Regions from separate parts of the Bacillus sp. NEAU-Y102 genome, predicted to be linked through region 2. Evidence: riboswitches for the same ligand, from Rfam matches in the RefSeq annotation. Region 2 holds a riboswitch; each other region holds the start of a gene.
What was found. Region 2 has a riboswitch for lysine ahead of ACYFX0_RS24565 (amino acid permease). Riboswitches for the same ligand answer to the same signal wherever they lie in the genome.
Positions count from the first base shown of each region.

Region 1: another riboswitch for lysine. It lies ahead of ACYFX0_RS14885 (aspartate kinase); the one in region 2 lies ahead of ACYFX0_RS24565 (amino acid permease).
Region 3: another riboswitch for lysine. It lies ahead of lysA (diaminopimelate decarboxylase); the one in region 2 lies ahead of ACYFX0_RS24565 (amino acid permease).
Region 4: another riboswitch for lysine. It lies ahead of ACYFX0_RS27355 (amino acid permease); the one in region 2 lies ahead of ACYFX0_RS24565 (amino acid permease).

Region 1 covers NZ_JBTWFK010000005.1:173,909-178,480, forward strand. The annotation lists gene ACYFX0_RS14870 (YndJ family protein) at 1-503, opposite strand, end outside; gene ACYFX0_RS14875 (DUF4166 domain-containing protein) at 509-1,120, opposite strand; gene ACYFX0_RS14880 (DoxX-like family protein) at 1,125-2,033, opposite strand; lysine riboswitch at 2,225-2,411, shown strand; gene ACYFX0_RS14885 (aspartate kinase) at 2,614-3,843, shown strand; gene ACYFX0_RS14890 (VOC family protein) at 4,073-4,525, shown strand.
Region 2 covers NZ_JBTWFK010000011.1:153,590-158,161, forward strand. The annotation lists gene ACYFX0_RS24550 (VOC family protein) at 1-431, opposite strand, end outside; gene ACYFX0_RS24555 (sulfite exporter TauE/SafE family protein) at 530-1,540, shown strand; gene ACYFX0_RS24560 (GNAT family N-acetyltransferase) at 1,580-2,029, opposite strand; lysine riboswitch at 2,351-2,542, shown strand; gene ACYFX0_RS24565 (amino acid permease) at 2,655-4,121, shown strand; gene ACYFX0_RS24570 (iron-sulfur cluster biosynthesis family protein) at 4,235-4,540, shown strand.
Region 3 covers NZ_JBTWFK010000002.1:129,826-134,397, forward strand. The annotation lists gene sat (sulfate adenylyltransferase) at 1-109, opposite strand, end outside; gene ACYFX0_RS07065 (phosphoadenylyl-sulfate reductase) at 148-852, opposite strand; gene ACYFX0_RS07070 (YezD family protein) at 940-1,083, opposite strand; SAM riboswitch class I at 1,156-1,264, opposite strand; gene lysA (diaminopimelate decarboxylase) at 1,380-2,696, opposite strand; lysine riboswitch at 2,877-3,058, opposite strand; gene ACYFX0_RS07080 (DUF3888 domain-containing protein) at 3,148-3,543, opposite strand; gene ACYFX0_RS07085 (LTA synthase family protein) at 3,797-4,572, shown strand, end outside.
Region 4 covers NZ_JBTWFK010000014.1:96,499-101,070, forward strand. The annotation lists gene ACYFX0_RS27350 (ABC transporter permease) at 1-503, opposite strand, end outside; gene ACYFX0_RS27355 (amino acid permease) at 563-1,987, opposite strand; lysine riboswitch at 2,136-2,317, opposite strand; gene gapN (NADP-dependent glyceraldehyde-3-phosphate dehydrogenase) at 2,495-3,934, opposite strand; gene ACYFX0_RS27365 (ABC transporter ATP-binding protein) at 4,531-4,572, shown strand, end outside.

The DNA of each region.
Region 1 (4,572 bases), on a different contig from region 2:
CTCCCTATTAAACCAGCTGATAATGGCAATAGAAACGCCGAATAATGAAAATGTGCAGCTGTGAGTAAAACAATGTCAGAGCTAAACTGCATAATTGAAAGTTTTGCTACTGAAGCAAAAAACCAAAAACCACCTAAAAACAAATAAATAAACGCACTATCTATGGCGGTCTCTTCTAACGGCTTCCATCCTCTTTCTAGCAATCTACTTACACCAAATAACGCAACAATTCCTGTATATACAAACCAAACTAGCGCAAATACATAGTGATTTGTGACGAAAGCTAGCATTGCACAAATTGCTGCAATTGGATATAAAAACGATACGAATTTATAAAATAATAAATACGATCCATCTCTTTTTCTTTTATCAATAATACAAAGTGACATTGGTATAAATAATAAAACAGATAATAATATAATTGCTTCAACAGGATTTATATTCGACCGCTCACATAATAGAAAAACAACATAACCAGCAAGCCCAAATATTATATTTTTCATATCGTTTATTTCCTTTCCACAAATGTTCCCTTATATGAAAAAAGCGAGCCAATTAACGGGTTTCGTACTTGTACATGAATTCGAAAACACTGTAGTGTTGCATCATAACTTTCAACAATTTTTGCTTCACCATACAAGAATTTTGGCAACGGAATTTTTCTTCCAAACATATAAAACCATTGTTTCTTTGAAGCAATATGCATTGCCCCTAACTCATCGATATGAAAATGTAGTGTAGAAACGAGTAAATGTGGTTCGCCAAAATAATCTACAATTTCATTTTCGTTTTCATCCAATTGCATAACTGCGTTAAAATATCTTTTCTTATTATGAAAATAAAAAGTACGGTTCCACCTTACTAATTCTTGTCCATATTCATCTCGCTCAGCTATGTTTTGTATCGTAAATGGAATTTCCTCTCCTCGTTCCGAGAAAAACATTCGAAACTTCGATGCAATTTTCAATATAAATTTCACGAAAAAAGAGCCACCGTAAATTTCATCCATCTTTCCTTCCCCTGTAAAACTATTCTCTTCTGTAATGGCATAACGCTTCTGCAATTCAGGATGAAGATTTTTATAGGTATCCCCTAATAATCGTTCATACATATTAGCCATACACTTATCCCTTTCTCGCCCTCTTGCAATTTTTCGCGCTTGGTAAATCGAAACTATTTATATAACCGACAATTGATAACCCCATTAGAAGAACATTTAATGTAATCGGATTAAACGCCCCTGTAAAGCTTGCAATATTCGTAAATCCTGCCGCTAACGTTAAAACTAGTAATACAATAATATGCAATATAAATAATTTTCGTTTTGTTATTGGCAACAGCCATACGACACCGAAAATTATTTCTAACACCCCAATTATTTTAAGTATATATACACTACTTTCATTTGAACCAATTAATACAGAAAGCATCTTTACTTCTTCTGAATGAGTAAACAGTAGTTTCGGCACTATCCCTTGATATATCCATACAAAAGCAAATAAAAAGCATACGAGCCAATACGTCATTGTTCTTCTAATTAGTAACCTAGGATGAAGCCCCTTTTCTAACCATAATTTTAAGGCATCAAAACTCCAAGCTGTCGCCCAACCTAATAACGGACGAAAAATATAGGAATCTATTACCTTTCCTATACGACCAAATCTTGTATCATAATCATATTGTGTCTCAAAATGGATGTATTCTTTATTCGGCGTATACTTCCAATAACCACGTCCTATTTGAATAAGAGATAATGTATTATCCGTCCAAAATTTTAATGAGGAAATTCTTTCACCAGTTTCTTTTCTTATTTCACCTATTGATTCCCCTTCTCCAGCTATTTCAAGCCCAAATCCAATCTTTGTTTTATACAAAAACTTCTGTGGTTCTCCTTCTTTTTTCTCTAAATACGAAATTTCAGTAAAGCGAGCATCCCACTCTGTATGTATATCTGGTTCTTGCGTATATCTCCATAATTTTTCCATCGTCGTGTTCATTTTTGTCGCAACATAAATAGGCTGTTTCCTTTTCATTCTCCCACCTCCTATGCACTATAAGTTTAATGTACATGCAATGAATTTATTTTGCTACATTTTTCACAAACTTTTCTGTAAAAAGAAAGAATTTTTAAAATATATGTAAAACACTTGATTCCCCGAAAAATTTAAATTATTATAAAACAAATGTTACCAATAACTTCATAAATCAAACACTCTCGCCTAAAACGTGAGATAGAGGTTGCGATACTTATGAGTATTCTAATGGAGACACAGAGATGTCTATGAACTTAGATGAAAGGAAGTATTGCCGAAATTGATAAATTTCTCTGCATTTATCAATTGGGGCTGTTTTCGAATAGAAACAGAACTGTCATATGTACAGACGTGTACGTATGAAGAGCTATCTACAAAAAAGAGATATCATTTTTTATGATATTCCTTTTTTGGCGGTTTTTTTATTAGCTCCGTTTTCTGTTTCCCTTTTCCTGTAACAGCACCATCCTCACTTATTTGAGATGGTGTTTTTTGTTTGTCTTTCTGGTAACTACAGGAGTATTGGGATTTATATATTTCCTAATCTATTCTTAAAAATAGACGAAAGAAGGAATTTGCAATGGAAACAATTGTTCAAAAATTTGGTGGCACTTCTGTCGGAAGCGTCGAACGCATTCAACATGTAGCAAATTTAATTATTGAAGAATATGAACGAGGTCATAGCGTTGTCTCTGTCGTTTCAGCAATGGGAAAAAGTACGGATCAACTTGTCGCACTCGCTAACGCTATTACAGAAAATCCAAGTAAACGTGAAATGGATATGCTTCTATCTACAGGAGAACAAGTAACTATTTCATTATTAACAATGGCACTGCAAGCAAAAGGCTATCATGCAATTTCATTAACAGGATGGCAAGCTGGTATTACGACAGAATCTGTACATAGTAGTGCACGGATTACTGACATTCATACAGATCGTATTCAATCTTATCTTGCTGAAGGCACGATTGTTATCGTAGCTGGTTTCCAAGGTATAAGTGTAGAAAATGAAATTACAACGCTTGGCCGTGGTGGTTCTGATACGACTGCTGTCGCACTAGCCGCTGCACTTAAAGCAAAAAAATGTGATATTTATACGGATGTGACAGGCGTATATACGACGGACCCACGAGTTGTAAAAGATGCTTACAAATTAGATGAAATTTCTTATGACGAAATGTTAGAGCTTGCTAATCTCGGTGCTGGCGTATTACACCCGCGCGCTGTTGAGTTTGCTAAAAATCATAACGTAGTTTTAGAAGTTCGCTCAAGTATGGAACAAGAAAACGGAACAATTGTAAAAGGAGAATGTAACATGGAACAACAATCAATCGTTAAAGGTATTGCATTTGAGGATAACATTACACGTGTCACAATTAAAGGACTAGAACAAGGCTCGCTTTCAACAGTTTTCTCTACATTAGCAGCAGCACACATTAATGTAGATATCATCATTCAAAGTATTACAAATGAAGGAACTGTACATCTCTCCTTCTCCATTCACTCGAATGATTTAAGAGAAACTTTAAAAGTTTTGGAACAAAATCAAGAAACTCTTCACTACGAATCTGTAGAACATGAAAATCACTTAGCAAAAGTATCAATCGTAGGATCTGGCATGGTATCTAACCCTGGTGTCGCTGCAAATATGTTCACTACTTTAAAAGAAGAAAATATTCATATTAAAATGGTAAGTACATCAGAAATTAAAGTGTCTGTCGTTATTGACCGCCTTCATTTAGTAACAGGTGTTGAGGCGTTGCATCAATCATTTATGGCGAAAATTGAGCCTTTAGTGCAAATGAGCTAATTTGATATTTTCAGTAACGCTTATAAAAAAATCATATTAATCTACTTCCTTCCTATTAAATAAAATGCTGTTCGTTAACAAGATGCTATATGACATATAAAAAAACACCTTGTCACCTTTTCATATACTATGACAAGGTGTTTTTGACTGAAAGGAATTTGTAACTACTTAGTAGTATAATTATGAGGATGATTAAATAATAAACTTTTATACATAAGGAGATAAGACTATGGCAAAAAACAAATTACTACGAATGGACAATGTCAGCATCGTTGTAGAATCCCTTGATAACGCAATCTCTTTCTTCGAGGAGATTGGCTTGAACCTCGAAGGGCGAGCCACTGTCGAAGGTGAATGGGCTGGTCGCGTAACTGGACTCGGCTCTCAGTGCGTAGAGATTGCTATGATGGTCACTCCAGATGGCCACAGCCGAATTGAACTTTCGCGATTTCTCACCCCACCTACTATATCAGATCACCGAAATACTCCTGTAAACGCCCTCGGTTATCTACGCGTCATGTTCACCGTTGAAGACATTGACGAAATGGTATCCAGACTCACTAAGCATGGTGCAGAGCTCGTTGGCGAAGTAGTTCAATACGAGAACTCGTATCGTCTCTGCTACATTCGTGGAGTCGAAGGAATTTTAATCGGTTTAGCGGAAGAACTCGGTAATAAATAAGCAAGTGACGTTTTATAAAAAAGAGGGAATAGCTCTATATTTAAGCT
Region 2 (4,572 bases):
ATAAAGAAAGGTAATTTCGGTCCGTTCTCTTCTTGCTTTACAAATAACATTTTCCATTCTAAAAGGCGGCCATCTTTTCTCATACGTTTCCCTTCAAATGGTCCTATCGTATGTAAACCGTGCTTACTAAACTTTACTGCTAGCTCTTCAATTGCATCTGTTCGAATTGCGATTTGCAGCATTCCTTCTCCGTCTTGTAATTTCACTACTGTTTCTTGTACTAATGGATTGTCTGCTTCTTTCGCTTTTTCTTCATGCTGCACTGCTAAAAATTCGATATATGATAAATCAAAATAACATAAACTATTCCAAGTACCCCAAGTAATATGCTCTCCACCTATTGCAGTATAAAATCCGTGCGCCTGCATTTGTTTTGCCGCTTCTTCCGGTGTACAATGTACGGCGTGTACTAGATGATCAAATCGCAACATGTCCTTCTCCCCTTTCTCTCCATCCTTTTATTGTATATTTTATTTTTCTTTCATTCAATTCAAAAAACTTTAAAACCCAGTTGATTTATACGATTAATATGTATTATAATGAAACAAATTTAATTATTGCTGATTGGAAAAACCAAAGGCACTTTTCTCATACGGGAAAAGTGCCTTTTTCATTTATTATTACAGGGGGATTATTTATGCAGAAATTAATTGTCTTTGCTATTATCGGATTTTTCGCTCAATTGATTGATGGGGCACTTGGAATGGCGTATGGGGTAACATCTACCTCACTATTATTAATGTTTGGTATCGCACCGGCTGTAGCTTCCGCTTCTGTTCATTTAGCTGAAGTCGTTACAACCGCCGCTTCCGGTGCATCTCATATCAAATTTGGAAACGTTGATAAATATACAGTTTCCAGACTTACATTACCTGGAGCAATTGGTGCATTTGTTGGGGCATGTTTTTTAAGTAATTTACCTGGCGATGTAATTAAACCGTACATTTCCGTTTTTTTATTTACTTTAGGGGTTTATATTTTATTACGATTCGTCCTTCAAAAACAAATTGTTGCTTCAAATAAGCGTATGTCTGCAAAACAACTTGTGCCGCTTGGTTTATTCGCTGGATTCGTTGATTCAACTGGTGGCGGTGGCTGGGGGCCGATTACGACACCCGTTCTTCTAGCAAGAGGAAATGAAGCTAGAAAAGTTATTGGATCTGTAGATACGAGTGAATTTCCTGTTTCACTCGCTGCAACAATTGGTTTCTTCATCTCACTTGGCTGGGAACAAGTAAGCTGGGTTTGGGTATTTGCCTTAATGCTTGGCGGTATTGTCGCAGCTCCAATTGCTGCATGGTTAGTTCGTATCGTTCCAGCACATTTACTTGGGGTATTAGTTGGTGGTCTTATTATCTTTACGAATATACGTACACTGCTGACTACATTTAAAGTGGATCCAACTATTATTTCACTTTCTTACGTGGCAGTTGGTCTTGTCGTTATTATTTCTATTTTCATTGCTGTTCGCAATCATTCCAAGCGTTCTAACGCATCGACAGCCGGATATCCGAATGATCAAAAACAAATGCTACCATAACGATAAAAATACCGCCCGATATACTTCGAGCGGTATTTTTTATTTTTCTATTTTCCAATTAATCATCGTTTCTGTAGCATTTACTCTCTTCATATGTAACTTTTCTAAAACACGAATCGAACTATAGTTATCTAGGATTGTCTCTGCAATTATTGTTTCTACCTCTCCTGTTTTGAAAGCCCAATCGATTAGTTCTCTTACAGCTTCTGTTGCATAGCCCTGATTCCAATATTTCTCAATAAATCCATAGCCAATTTCTACTGTTTGATTCTCGTTTGGTTTCCCTTTAAACCCAATATCACCTAAAACGCTATCATCTTCTTTCCGAAGAACATACCACGCGCCCCATGGTAATATAGCTGCATCTTGTTTTACATTCTTTACATGCCCTACAATATGCGGACCGCTATTGTATCCTTGCTCGTTAGCAATTTGAATCCTCTCTTCTGTACACGGCACTATATAGAGCCTTTCTGTTTCTAATTTCATATTGATTTCCCCTTTTTACTTAAACGTTACTCTAATTATAACAAATAATATGACTTTATCATGAATGTCGAATTATATTTTTCTGAATTTTCTTTTAATTTAGAGGGTTTTTCAATATTTTTTGCGAAACATTTGTATAACAATTTTTTCTTTGCTTATTGCTACATAATAGTAGGTTCGGGTGGAGTTTTGCAAGCGTTTCCTATACAATAACCGATATTTTTTGACTTTTCCTAACAAAATATCTTGCAATATATTCAGAAAGTCATTACAATTGCCATATATTAAAAATCTTAGCAATATATCAAATCCTCATCAATCCGATGAGGTAGAGGTTGCGACTTTTATGAGTAAAACGGACGAGACACAGAGAATGTCACCAACTCCGTTTGAAAGGAAAGGTTGCCGAAGTTTATATTTCTTCTCTGGAAATATGAGCTGGGGCTGTCTCCGAAAGGAACAGAACTGTCACGTTTACAAATTACCGTGTAAACGTGGGGTGCTATCTTAACGGAAGGGTATGATGGGGTGGTTATTTGTGAAACGTTCCGCCAAATTCCTTTGGCGGTTTTTTGTATTTTTCTCCCCCGCTCCTTCCTAACCTACAAGAAAAGGAGTGTTGAACATGAATAGCGCAACAAATCAATCTACCTCTAAAACGCAAACTACACAAGGACAAGGTGAATTAAAACGCGGATTAAAATCTCGTCACCTTACGATGATTTCTCTCGGTGGTACAATTGGTACCGGACTATTTCTTGCCAGCGGTGGTGTCATCCATACAGCTGGACCTGGTGGCGCATTAATTGCATACGCCGCAATTGGAATTATGGTTTATTTTTTAATGACAAGCTTAGCTGAACTTGCAGCTTACATGCCTGTTACTGGATCTTTTAGTACGTATGCAACAAAATTTGTTGATCCATCACTTGGCTTTGCACTTGGATGGAACTATTGGTATAACTGGGCAATTACGATTGCTGCTGAACTTGCAGCTGTAACATTAATTATGAAATTTTGGTTCCCAGATACTCCTTCTCTTATTTGGAGTGGATTATGTTTAGCTATTATTTTCCTTTTAAACTATTTATCTGTTAAAGGGTTTGGTGAATCTGAATATTGGTTCGCACTTATTAAAGTAGTTACTATTATTATCTTTTTAATTGTTGGTTTCATGATGATTTTCGGAATTATGGGCGGCGAAACTGTTGGATTTAAAAACTTCACAGTTGCAGATGCACCATTTAACGGCGGTATCATGGCAATTATCGGTGTATTTATGGCAGCTGGTTTCTCCTTCCAAGGAACTGAATTATTAGGAGTAGCTGCTGGTGAAACATCTGATCCAGAACGTAATATCCCAAAAGCAATTCGTTCAATCTTTTGGCGTATTCTTTTATTCTATATCCTTGCGATTCTCGTTATCGGTTTACTAATTCCTTATACAACTGAAAGCCTTGCTGCAAGTGATGTAACAGTAAGTCCGTTTACACTTATTTTTGAAAAAGCGGGCGTTGCCTTTGCTGCTTCTGTTATGAACGCTGTTATTTTAACTGCTGTACTATCTGCTGGTAACTCTGGTATGTATGCATCAACTCGTATGCTTTGGGATTTAGCTCGCCAAGGAAAAGCACCAAAGTTTCTTGGTAAATTAGATAGCCGCGGTGTACCTGTTAACGCATTAATCGTAACGTCAATTGTTGGTAGTATTGCTTTCATTGCTTCTTTATTCGGTGACGGTGTTGTATACATTTGGTTATTAAACGCATCTGGAATGTCTGGTTTTATCGCATGGGTCGGAATTGCAATTAGTCATTACCGTTTCCGTAAAGCATATATCGCACAAGGAAAAGATTTAAAAGACTTACCATATAGAGCAAAATGGTTCCCATTCGGTCCAATCTTCGCATTTACACTTTGTATCATCGTAATTTTAGGACAAAACTACGGCGCATTTATGGGTGAAGCAATTGATTGGAACGGTGTACTCGTTTCTTACATCGGTTTACCACTCTTCTTAGTACTATGGTTAGGTTATAAATTTACGAAAAAAACAAAAGTGATTCCACTTGATAAATGTGAACTAAAATAAAGTGAAACGAGCAAACAAATTTGTTTGCTCGTTTTTTGTTGCAAACCTCTTTCCTTTATTATTGCTCCTGTTTTTGCAATAATAAAGGAAATATAAATAAAGGTTGGGATACAATGAACATTCGTATTACTGATGAAGCAAAAGCAGCTATACGTAGATTAGAACGTGAAGATAAAAAGATCGTTCGCATTAGAGGAACAATGACGAACTCTTGTAGTATTTTCGTTGATGTCGATTTAATTTGGGATACATATAACGCAGATGATGTTGTATATGAAGATGTAGAGCTTATCGTACAAATGGATTCATTCACGAAAGAATACACTGGTGATACAGTGAAACTTGATTATAAGACGACAGGTTTTAGTATTACGACTCCGAGTGAGACTTTAGTTTATGGATTGTCGATTAAAAAATAAAAATTGTTTTCATTTGACCACCGAGGTGAAAA
Region 3 (4,572 bases), on a different contig from region 2:
ATAGTTCTAAATCACTTAAAGCAATATTGTCTAATTTAATTTCTTTTTCAATTTGTGATACATCATATGTCTCATCTATACGGTTTACTAATTCGTTTACTGTGCTCATTTTCTATATCCCCTCTTAGCTTTATTTCAAGATTCATCTTATTGATAATGAAGACCACATTCGGTTTTCATTTTCCCAGCCCATCTACCATCTCTTGAATCGCCACCATCCCCTACAGGTAAAGTACATTTCTCACACCCAATACTTGGATAGCCAACATCATGCAACGGGTTATACGGCAAGCTATGTTTGTATACATATCGCCAAACTTCTTTCCACGTCCAATGAATGAGTGGACAAACTTTAATAGATTGAAAACGATGATCTTGATTTATAAACTTTGTATGCTTACGTGTTTCTGATTGTTCCCTTCTTAAGCCCGATATCCATGCTTTTTCCACGACTAATGATTTTTCTAAAGGTAAAATTTTTCTAATCTTACAACAAAGATTCGGATTGCTCTCCCACAGTTTTTCACCATGCAACTTCGCCTGTTCATCAAGTGTAAGTTCTGGCTGTTTTTCTATAATATTCAATGAAGGAAATCGTTCCCTCACTCTTTGAATTAATTCATACGTTTCTTGAAAATGAACATTTGTATCTAAAAATACAACTTTAGCAGATGGATTTACTTGGTTTATAAGGTGCAGCAATACCATACCTTCCACCCCAAAGCTACATGCATAGACGATTTCATCTTTATACTCTTCATAAGCCCAATTTAATACTGATAACGCGCCTTTTGTTTCATCTTCTTCCGAAAATGAAACAACATTTTCTTCCCACGTTTCATACGTCAACATGTTTTTTCCCCCTGTAAAAGCAAAAAGACGGTTTTAACCTAATGAAAATAGGTTAAAACCGCCTCTAGTTTTTCTAGTCAGCGCTTTTCACTTTAAACGTACTTTTTCACTTTTCTCTAACTGAATTACTTTTCCATCTTGTACAACAATTGTAATTGAACCATATTTCATATCAGCAAGCATCGCTTCAATCTTCTCGGATACTTCATCAAAATGTTCCCGCACACTCACGCGAACAGCCCCCCTTTTTATTCATAAAAAAAATCTTTCCCATTTCGAAAAGACTGTTCGGTAATATATTTTACCTTATCTTTCAAAATGGATTCCATTTTGCTGGATTTAGCACCTTGCTTTCTATAAGCAGGTTGCCGAGCTTCTTCGGGCCAGTTCCCTCCGCTTCTCTTGATAAGCTTTGTATTTGTATTTTATCACAATTCTGATTTTTTTCAATCCTAGTTTTCCGATATATTTTAATTATTTTATTTTACAAAAAAGGAATTGCCCATCCGAACAACTCCTTTTTCTATTTAGACAAGCTCTTTAATACGTATGCGATCGTTCCCAATAATATTTTCATATGTTTCGCGTTCCACAACTACTTGCGATGTTCCGCCTTTTGCAAAGACCACGGCTGGTCTTCGAATCCGATTGTAATTATTCGCCATCGAATACCCGTAGGCTCCTGTACAGGAAACTGCTAGTAAATCAGCAGAAGCGACTTTTGGTAAATGAATATCCCAAATCAACATATCTCCACTCTCACAGCATTTCCCAGCAATCGAAACGAGTTCCTCATTCTCATCATTCCCTCGATTCGCTAACATTGCTTCATAACGCGCACTATATAAAGCAGGTCTTAAATTATCTGTCATTCCACCATCGACTGATACATATTTCCGAATACCAGGAATATCTTTCACAGATCCAACTGTATAAATTGTTGTCCCAGCATCACCTACAATGCTACGGCCTGGTTCAATCCATATTTCTGGCAATGGATATTCACATACAGTAAATTGTTCTCTCACTGCACTTGTTACAGCTCGCACATATGTCTCAAGAGTTAATGGTGTATCCGACTCTGTGTAGCGTATTCCAAATCCCCCGCCTACATTTAATACTTTTACTACATAGTTTGTTTGCTCTCTCACTTCTTCTAAAAATTGGCGAAGAACTTCAATTGCTCGAACAAAACCAGCTGTTTCAAATATTTGCGATCCGATATGTGAATGAATCCCTAGCACATTATAATTTGATTTTTGTAAAGCAAATCCAATTGCCTGCATCGCTTGACCGTTTGAAACGCCAAATCCAAATTTCGAATCATCTTGGCCTGTTGTAATATATTCATGTGTGTGCGCCTCTACTCCAGGCGTTACACGAATTAATATGTTCACAAATTTTCCATGTTGCATCGCTAAATCGTGTAAAACTTCTAATTCAAAGAAATTATCTACGACAAAACAACCAATATTCGCCTGAAGAGCCATCACTATCTCTTCTTCTGTTTTATTATTTCCATGAAAATGAATACGTGATGCTGGAAATCCTGCTTGGAGCGCAGTATATAATTCTCCCCCAGAAACAACGTCTAATGACATATTCTCTTCACGAGCTACTCGGCACATCTCCATGCACAAGAACGCCTTGCTTGCATATGCTACTTGATAAGAGAAACCACTTTCTTTAAAAGCACGATGAAACGCTCGGCATTTTCCTCGAATAGACTCTTCATCGTATACATAAAGTGGTGTTCCGTATTGCTTTGCTAGCTGCGTCGTATCGCACCCTCCAATTTCTAAGTGTCCTTGCCCATTAATTCGGCTTGTGCCGTGTAAATACATTTAAATTCCTCCCTTATTTCCTCTAAAACTCATAACCCCAATCTTCTATTCATTGCAGCACGCTTTTAGATAGACAAAAAACGCGCGGAACAATGTTCACACGCGTTTCTTATTAGGAAAAATATATATTGAAAAAATAAACGAGTTGTTATCTCCTCAAAATAAGAAACCGCATCAACATCTCCAAATAGCTCTCCATAAAATAAATCTTATGACAGTACTACATTTATTCAATGTAGTCCCAATATATGAATAAGATGGTTATTCTTATATTTCGGCAATAGTCCCTTTCAACCTATGATCACAGATTCCATTAAATCTCCCATAGCTTACTCTTTCCTATCGCGGCCTCTACCTTTGAGAGTAGATGAGGTAAGTCTATTTAATTTTCAAACATCTAATTGTTGCTATTAACAATACCAAAGGACCATTTTATTTGTCAAACAATTTTTTATATTGTTTTTTTACAGTTTAATTTTGTATCGTTTGGTAAGCGCTTTACTGAAATCTTTGTCACTTCCCATTCGCCTTCTTCGTTATTAAATGTAATCGTTACCTTCTCAAATGGTGGAGCAATTTTCCCAGCAACACGTTCATACTTTGTCACTTCAATACTTGCTTGAAATAAATATGTACCGCTATACACTTTTTTTAAACTAATAATTTTAGGACATTGATAAGGTTTCAAACTTCCATATTGTTTTTCAATTGCTTTATTTATTTTTGGAAATAAAACAGAATAAAGTGCATCTTCCATAAGAGGTGCATCATATTGAGCTACCGACACACTCGGTGAAGTAAAAAGTATAACACTACTGCATGCTATAAAATATAATAATTTTCGCATTATAACCTCCGTATATCACGCGATTCTTTCTACGTACGATAATTATCATACATAGAAATTCTGTTTTATTGTCTCCCACCAATCTTTTTCTACTCGATTATTATAAAAAAGCCCACAACCCCCTTTTATTTTCGTATAATGATACTCATAGTATAATAATCATAATAACAAAGGACTGTTCGTATATATAAAAGGAGTCGTTAAGCAAACTGACTCACAAGAACTGTCATGCTTTTTAGGAGAGGAGTATATTATGCTACAACATCTGTTTCCAAAACTGCGATTTGCACTCGTTGCAGTCGTTTTACTATGGATTAAAACATATATTGTGTACAAGCTAGCATTTGATATTAAAATTGATAATTTCTTTGAAGAATTCATGCTTTTTATTAATCCACTAGCTGCGTTACTTTTATTTTTCGGCTTAGCTTTACTTGCATCTAAGCACCGAAACCGAATTATAATTGGAATCAGTTTTATACTGTCATTTATTTTATTTGGAAACGCAATGTTTTATGGGTTCTATAACGATTTCGTTACTTTCCCGGTTTTATTCCAAACAAACAATATGGCTGATTTAGGGACAAGTATAAAAGAACTCTTTACGTACAAAACATTACTTTTATTTGCAGATGCAATTATTTTAATGTTTATTTCGCGTAAATTCCCATCATTTGGCGACAAAACACCACTTTCCCGCTCAGAGAAGCGAACTTTCTTTAGCGGTGTAGCAGCTTTATTAGCACTACAAATTGTTGTATCAGTTATTTATAAACCACAAATGTTCTCACGCTCATTTGACCGTCAAACTGTTGTGAAAAATTTAGGTTTATACACATATCATCTATTTGATATTACACTTCAATCCAAGTCTTCAGCTGAGCGTGTATTTGCAAGTGGCGATGGATTTTCTGAAATTAAGAACTATACAGACTCAAAAGACAAGCAAGTTGATAAAAACTTATTTGGAGCTGCAAAAGGTAAAAATGTAATTTTAATTTCAATGGAATCTACACAAAGCTTTGTTAT
Region 4 (4,572 bases), on a different contig from region 2:
CGAATGATCAGCCATATATTTTTTTCGTGACTATCACGCCACATCCAATGTATGTACATGTTCCAGGCTTTCGTAATCATTAACACGATAAAGATTGTACATAAAAAAGGTACAGTTAATTGTAATGATTGCATAGCAAGTGGTACGAGAATAAGGAACGTAAATAATAATGGGAAAAGCTGAATGATGTAATTATATAGAAGAGATTTTTTGAAATAGGATGTTAGTTTCTCTTCTAATGCAAGCAAATAGACAGCATCAGGTTTTTGAATAAATGTACGGATAGGGCATCTCGTTATAATGAACGTAAGTACAATCGTTATAATTATTAAAGATATTCCTTTAGAAGGAGATGCTTTTAGAAACTGAGCATAATAATATGCACCAACGCATGAAATAAAGATAAAGCTATATAGTAAACCGTTAATCATACGTGCAAAGTATGTAATGATATTTTGAATATGTTGTTGGAAGCGACTGCTCCATAGCGATTCGATTGACATGTTTTCACCTCTTTGTTCTATTATATATGTTTTACAAAAGAAAAAACGAGCAAATTGCGTTATGCAACTTGCCCGTTTTTCTTTTCGTTATTTTTTTTCTGATCACGATTCATTAATGGATAGAAAGCAAATCCAATTACGAATAAACCAATTCCGAGAAGGAACGTTTTTATATCGGATGCGCCGGTTTTAATAACCCATAGTGCGTAGCAAAGTGCGATCACTGCGACTATACCATCTGTAATTCTTGCCCGCATTTCATTTTTATATGTTTCACCAGTTGCGACTAGTTTTAACTGGAAGATTGGTGAAACGAGATATGGAATGAGGTAGGCCAGTGTTGATACGGTAATAACGAATGTATAAGCTTCCGCAATAGTTCCTGATAATGTTGAGAATAGGAATACTTGCGACATAATGTTTGTTAATCGTAATGAGTAAATTGGACTTCCTTTTTTATTTGTTTTCGTGAAGAAGGAAGGGAAGAAACCTTCTTTTGCTGCTTGATAAGGTACTTCTGAGCTTAATAAAATCCAGCCTAAGATAGAACCGAACAGGGAAGTAAGAGCAAGTAATGCCATAAGTTTCCCGCCGCCATGACCCATTGCAGCGTTTAGTGCATCTGCTAATGGACGTTCAGAAGTTTGTAATTTATCAACGTGAAGTACACCCATTGTTAAAATTGTAATTCCTAAGTAAATCGCAACTGTAATAAGTAATCCCGCAACTGTTGCACGTTTTACCGTTTTTGGAGAAACAGCACGGTTTGATAAAAGAACGGCTGATTCAATTCCGATAAACGCCCAAAGCGTTGTAAGAGCAGCTAAATTTACTTGTGAAAGAAGACCGTGTGATGCACCTGATTTATCAATCATCGGTGTGTACCATTGTCCAAACTTAGAAGCTTCGAATGCAAATAACGTAACGACGATGAATAAAAGGAATCCAGTTACTTTCGTTGTTGTTGCTAAGAAGTTTAGTTTTCCAGCTCCGCTTACACCGTTCGTTAATATAATATGAGTTCCCCAAAGTAAGATGGAACAAATCGTAAATGTAATTAGTTTTCCGACTTCTACGTTAAACGAGCCGATTGAAAATAGTAGTCGCGTATCTTTCATAATTGGGAAGAAGAGTGATAAATATCCCGCAAATGATGTAATGATGGCAACGTTACTTGCCCAGTTTGCAACCCAATATCCCCATACCATACTGAAACCAGCCATTTTTTTCTTTTTTGGTGTTGAGAATAAAGCATATGCATGACTTTGTGGCCCTGTCGTTAAATCAGGACGACGAATTGCTAAATTACCGAAAACAAGAGCTAGCATTAAAACACCAAACCCTGTAGTTAACCAAGCTAAAGTGACACCGAGTGGGCTTGCTGTTTTTGCCAACGTACTTGGCACCATGAAAATACCAGCGCCAACCATGTTACCGACAACGAAAGCTGTTAGTACCCAAAAGCCCCATTTTTTTTGTTGCATAGAAAAATACCTCCAAAGTTAGTATAACCAAGTCAAGCGAGGAGATATGTATGTCTTCCTGAGTCAGGAAGAGAAGTCCCAAACAAAACAAAAAAAGCACGTAATCTGCCGCTACATGCTTTCTATCTTATAAGAAACCCACGACATACCTCTCGATAGCTCTCCACAAACGAAACGTTTGTGACAGTTCTGCACTTATTAAATGCAGACCCAGCAAGCGTGCATGGTGGACACGACTTACTTCGGCAACCATTCCTTTCTCATTCCTTCATCAATGCCACTACATCTCCTGAAATGATACTCTTAATGATTGCAACCTCTACCTCACCGAGATACGAATGAGGATTTAAATATTAAATTAACGTCTTTAAGAGTAACAAATGAATTTTTATACGTCAATGGATATAGTAATAATCAGATTATAGAGAAGAGTTTGTGATTAGGAATGAATAATTATTTGATATAAAAAGAAGCCGATCTAAACTAGATCAGCTTCTACATATAAAATTAAACTAAGTTTAATACTGTTACTTTTTCACGTGTCATAGACTCAAGGCTCTTACGAATACCTTGTGCGCCCATACCTGAACCTTTTACACCAATGAATGGGAAGTGGTCAGGGCCGCGCTCTGTGCGTCCGTTAATTTGAACAGAACCAGTTTCGATTTTGTTAGCAATTGCAAATGCTTTGTTAATGTCTTTTGTGAAGACACTTGCTTGCAGACCGAACTCTGATTTGTTAGCAATCTCAATTGCTTGCTCATCTGAAGAAACACGGATGATTGGAAGGATTGGGCCGAATGGCTCTTCCCAAGCAACTTTCATTTCTTCTGTTACGTGGTCGATTAATGTTGGGTAAATTAAGTTACGCTCACGTTTGTTACCGATAACGATTGTAGCACCTTTTTCAACAGCATCGTCAACTAAGCCTTGAACGAAGTCAGCAGACTTGTCGTCGATTAATGGAACGATTGTGCTGTCTTGTTCTGGAGATCCAACTGATAGTTCAGCTACTTGCGCTTTTAATAAGCTAACAAGCTCGTCGGCTACGTTTTCGTGTACAAGTACACGTTTAATAGCTGTACAACGTTGACCAGAGTAAGAGAATGCACCGCTTACGATATGGTTTGCAGCATCTTGTAAGTCAGCATCTTCACGAACGATACCAGGATCTTTACCACCAAGTTCTAATACAAGTGGAATCATTGAAGCTTTTTTCGCTAAATGTTTACCTGTGTTCGTACCGCCTGTGAACGATACCATATTGATGCCTTCGTGTTCTACTAAGTAGTCACCAATGACAGAACCGCGTCCTGTAGCTACGTTTACAAGACCTTTTGGAAGGCCAGCTTTATGAAGTGCTTCAACCATTTTAATACCACTAATTGCACCTTGAGTTGCTGGTTTGAAAATAACAGCATTACCCATAATTAATGCTGGTGCAAGTTTTGCAGCAGATAAGTTTACTGGGTAGTTAAATGGTGCGATTGCTAATACAACACCAAGTGGTGCGCGTTGGATGATCGCAAGTTTCGATTTCGTTCCGCCAGGGAAGCTATCGCCCATCATGCTTTCTCCGTGCATATGTAAAGCTTCTTCGATCGTGTAACGAATGAAGTCAGCTGTACGAACAACTTCTTTCTTCGCATCTTTATAGCCTTTACCGACTTCTTTCATAATGATATCGGCAATTTCATCCTGCATATTTACGAGCTCATCAGCCCATTTATATAAGTATTTTGCGCGATCTTGTAGGGAAGCTTCAGCCCATGATTTTTGAGCTTCTTTTGCAGATGCAATTGCTTCATCTACTTCTCCGCGAGTAATTGCTTGTACTTGTCCAATTACTTCGTGTAAGTATGGAGATGGAATTTCGATTGTTTCTCCTGAAGAGCTTTCTCTCCATTCTCCGTTTAAATAAAATTTGTACGTATTGCTAGTTGTCATGATTAGTCCTCCTAAAATAGCAACTTGTAAGAGTGAGTATAAGGTGATTGTAGGGGGTTTGATAACATTTTTCAAATGAAATGTTTGTGAAAACGATTTCTTATTCTTTTTTTATTTTGTATGCCCTTTCTTACGGAATATTCTCTTATTTCAAAATGATGTAGCGTATATTTTTATTCAGTTTGTAAAAAAAAAATTGACAGAATACTCAATAAAGTTGTAAGATTATAAATGGAAAATAAATGAAAGGGGTGTGCGTAATGATTGTAATCGTAAATGTAATGGGCTTAGCTCTGTTAAATGGCAGAAAACATTCATATCATTACGCAACCCGTGCGGATATATAAGGCATTCTCTGTCTTATAAGAAGCGTACGTTGCGTATATCGTAACGTACGCTTTTTATGCATTTTTGTGCATATCGTCAAGCGGCGGTATGCTTTTTTTTGTTTATTTTTCCTTGTATGGTTACGATGAAAATTTTGGAAGGTGGAAAAATGTGATGAGATTGTATGGGTTACGAAATGTAAATGTGATGGGTCTGGATAGTGGATAAAGAAGTGAGAGTTAAACGAGAACGAGAAGGGAGAGGTTACATTGTTATCAGTATTACTAAAGCTAAAATGGTTTTTTAAAGAG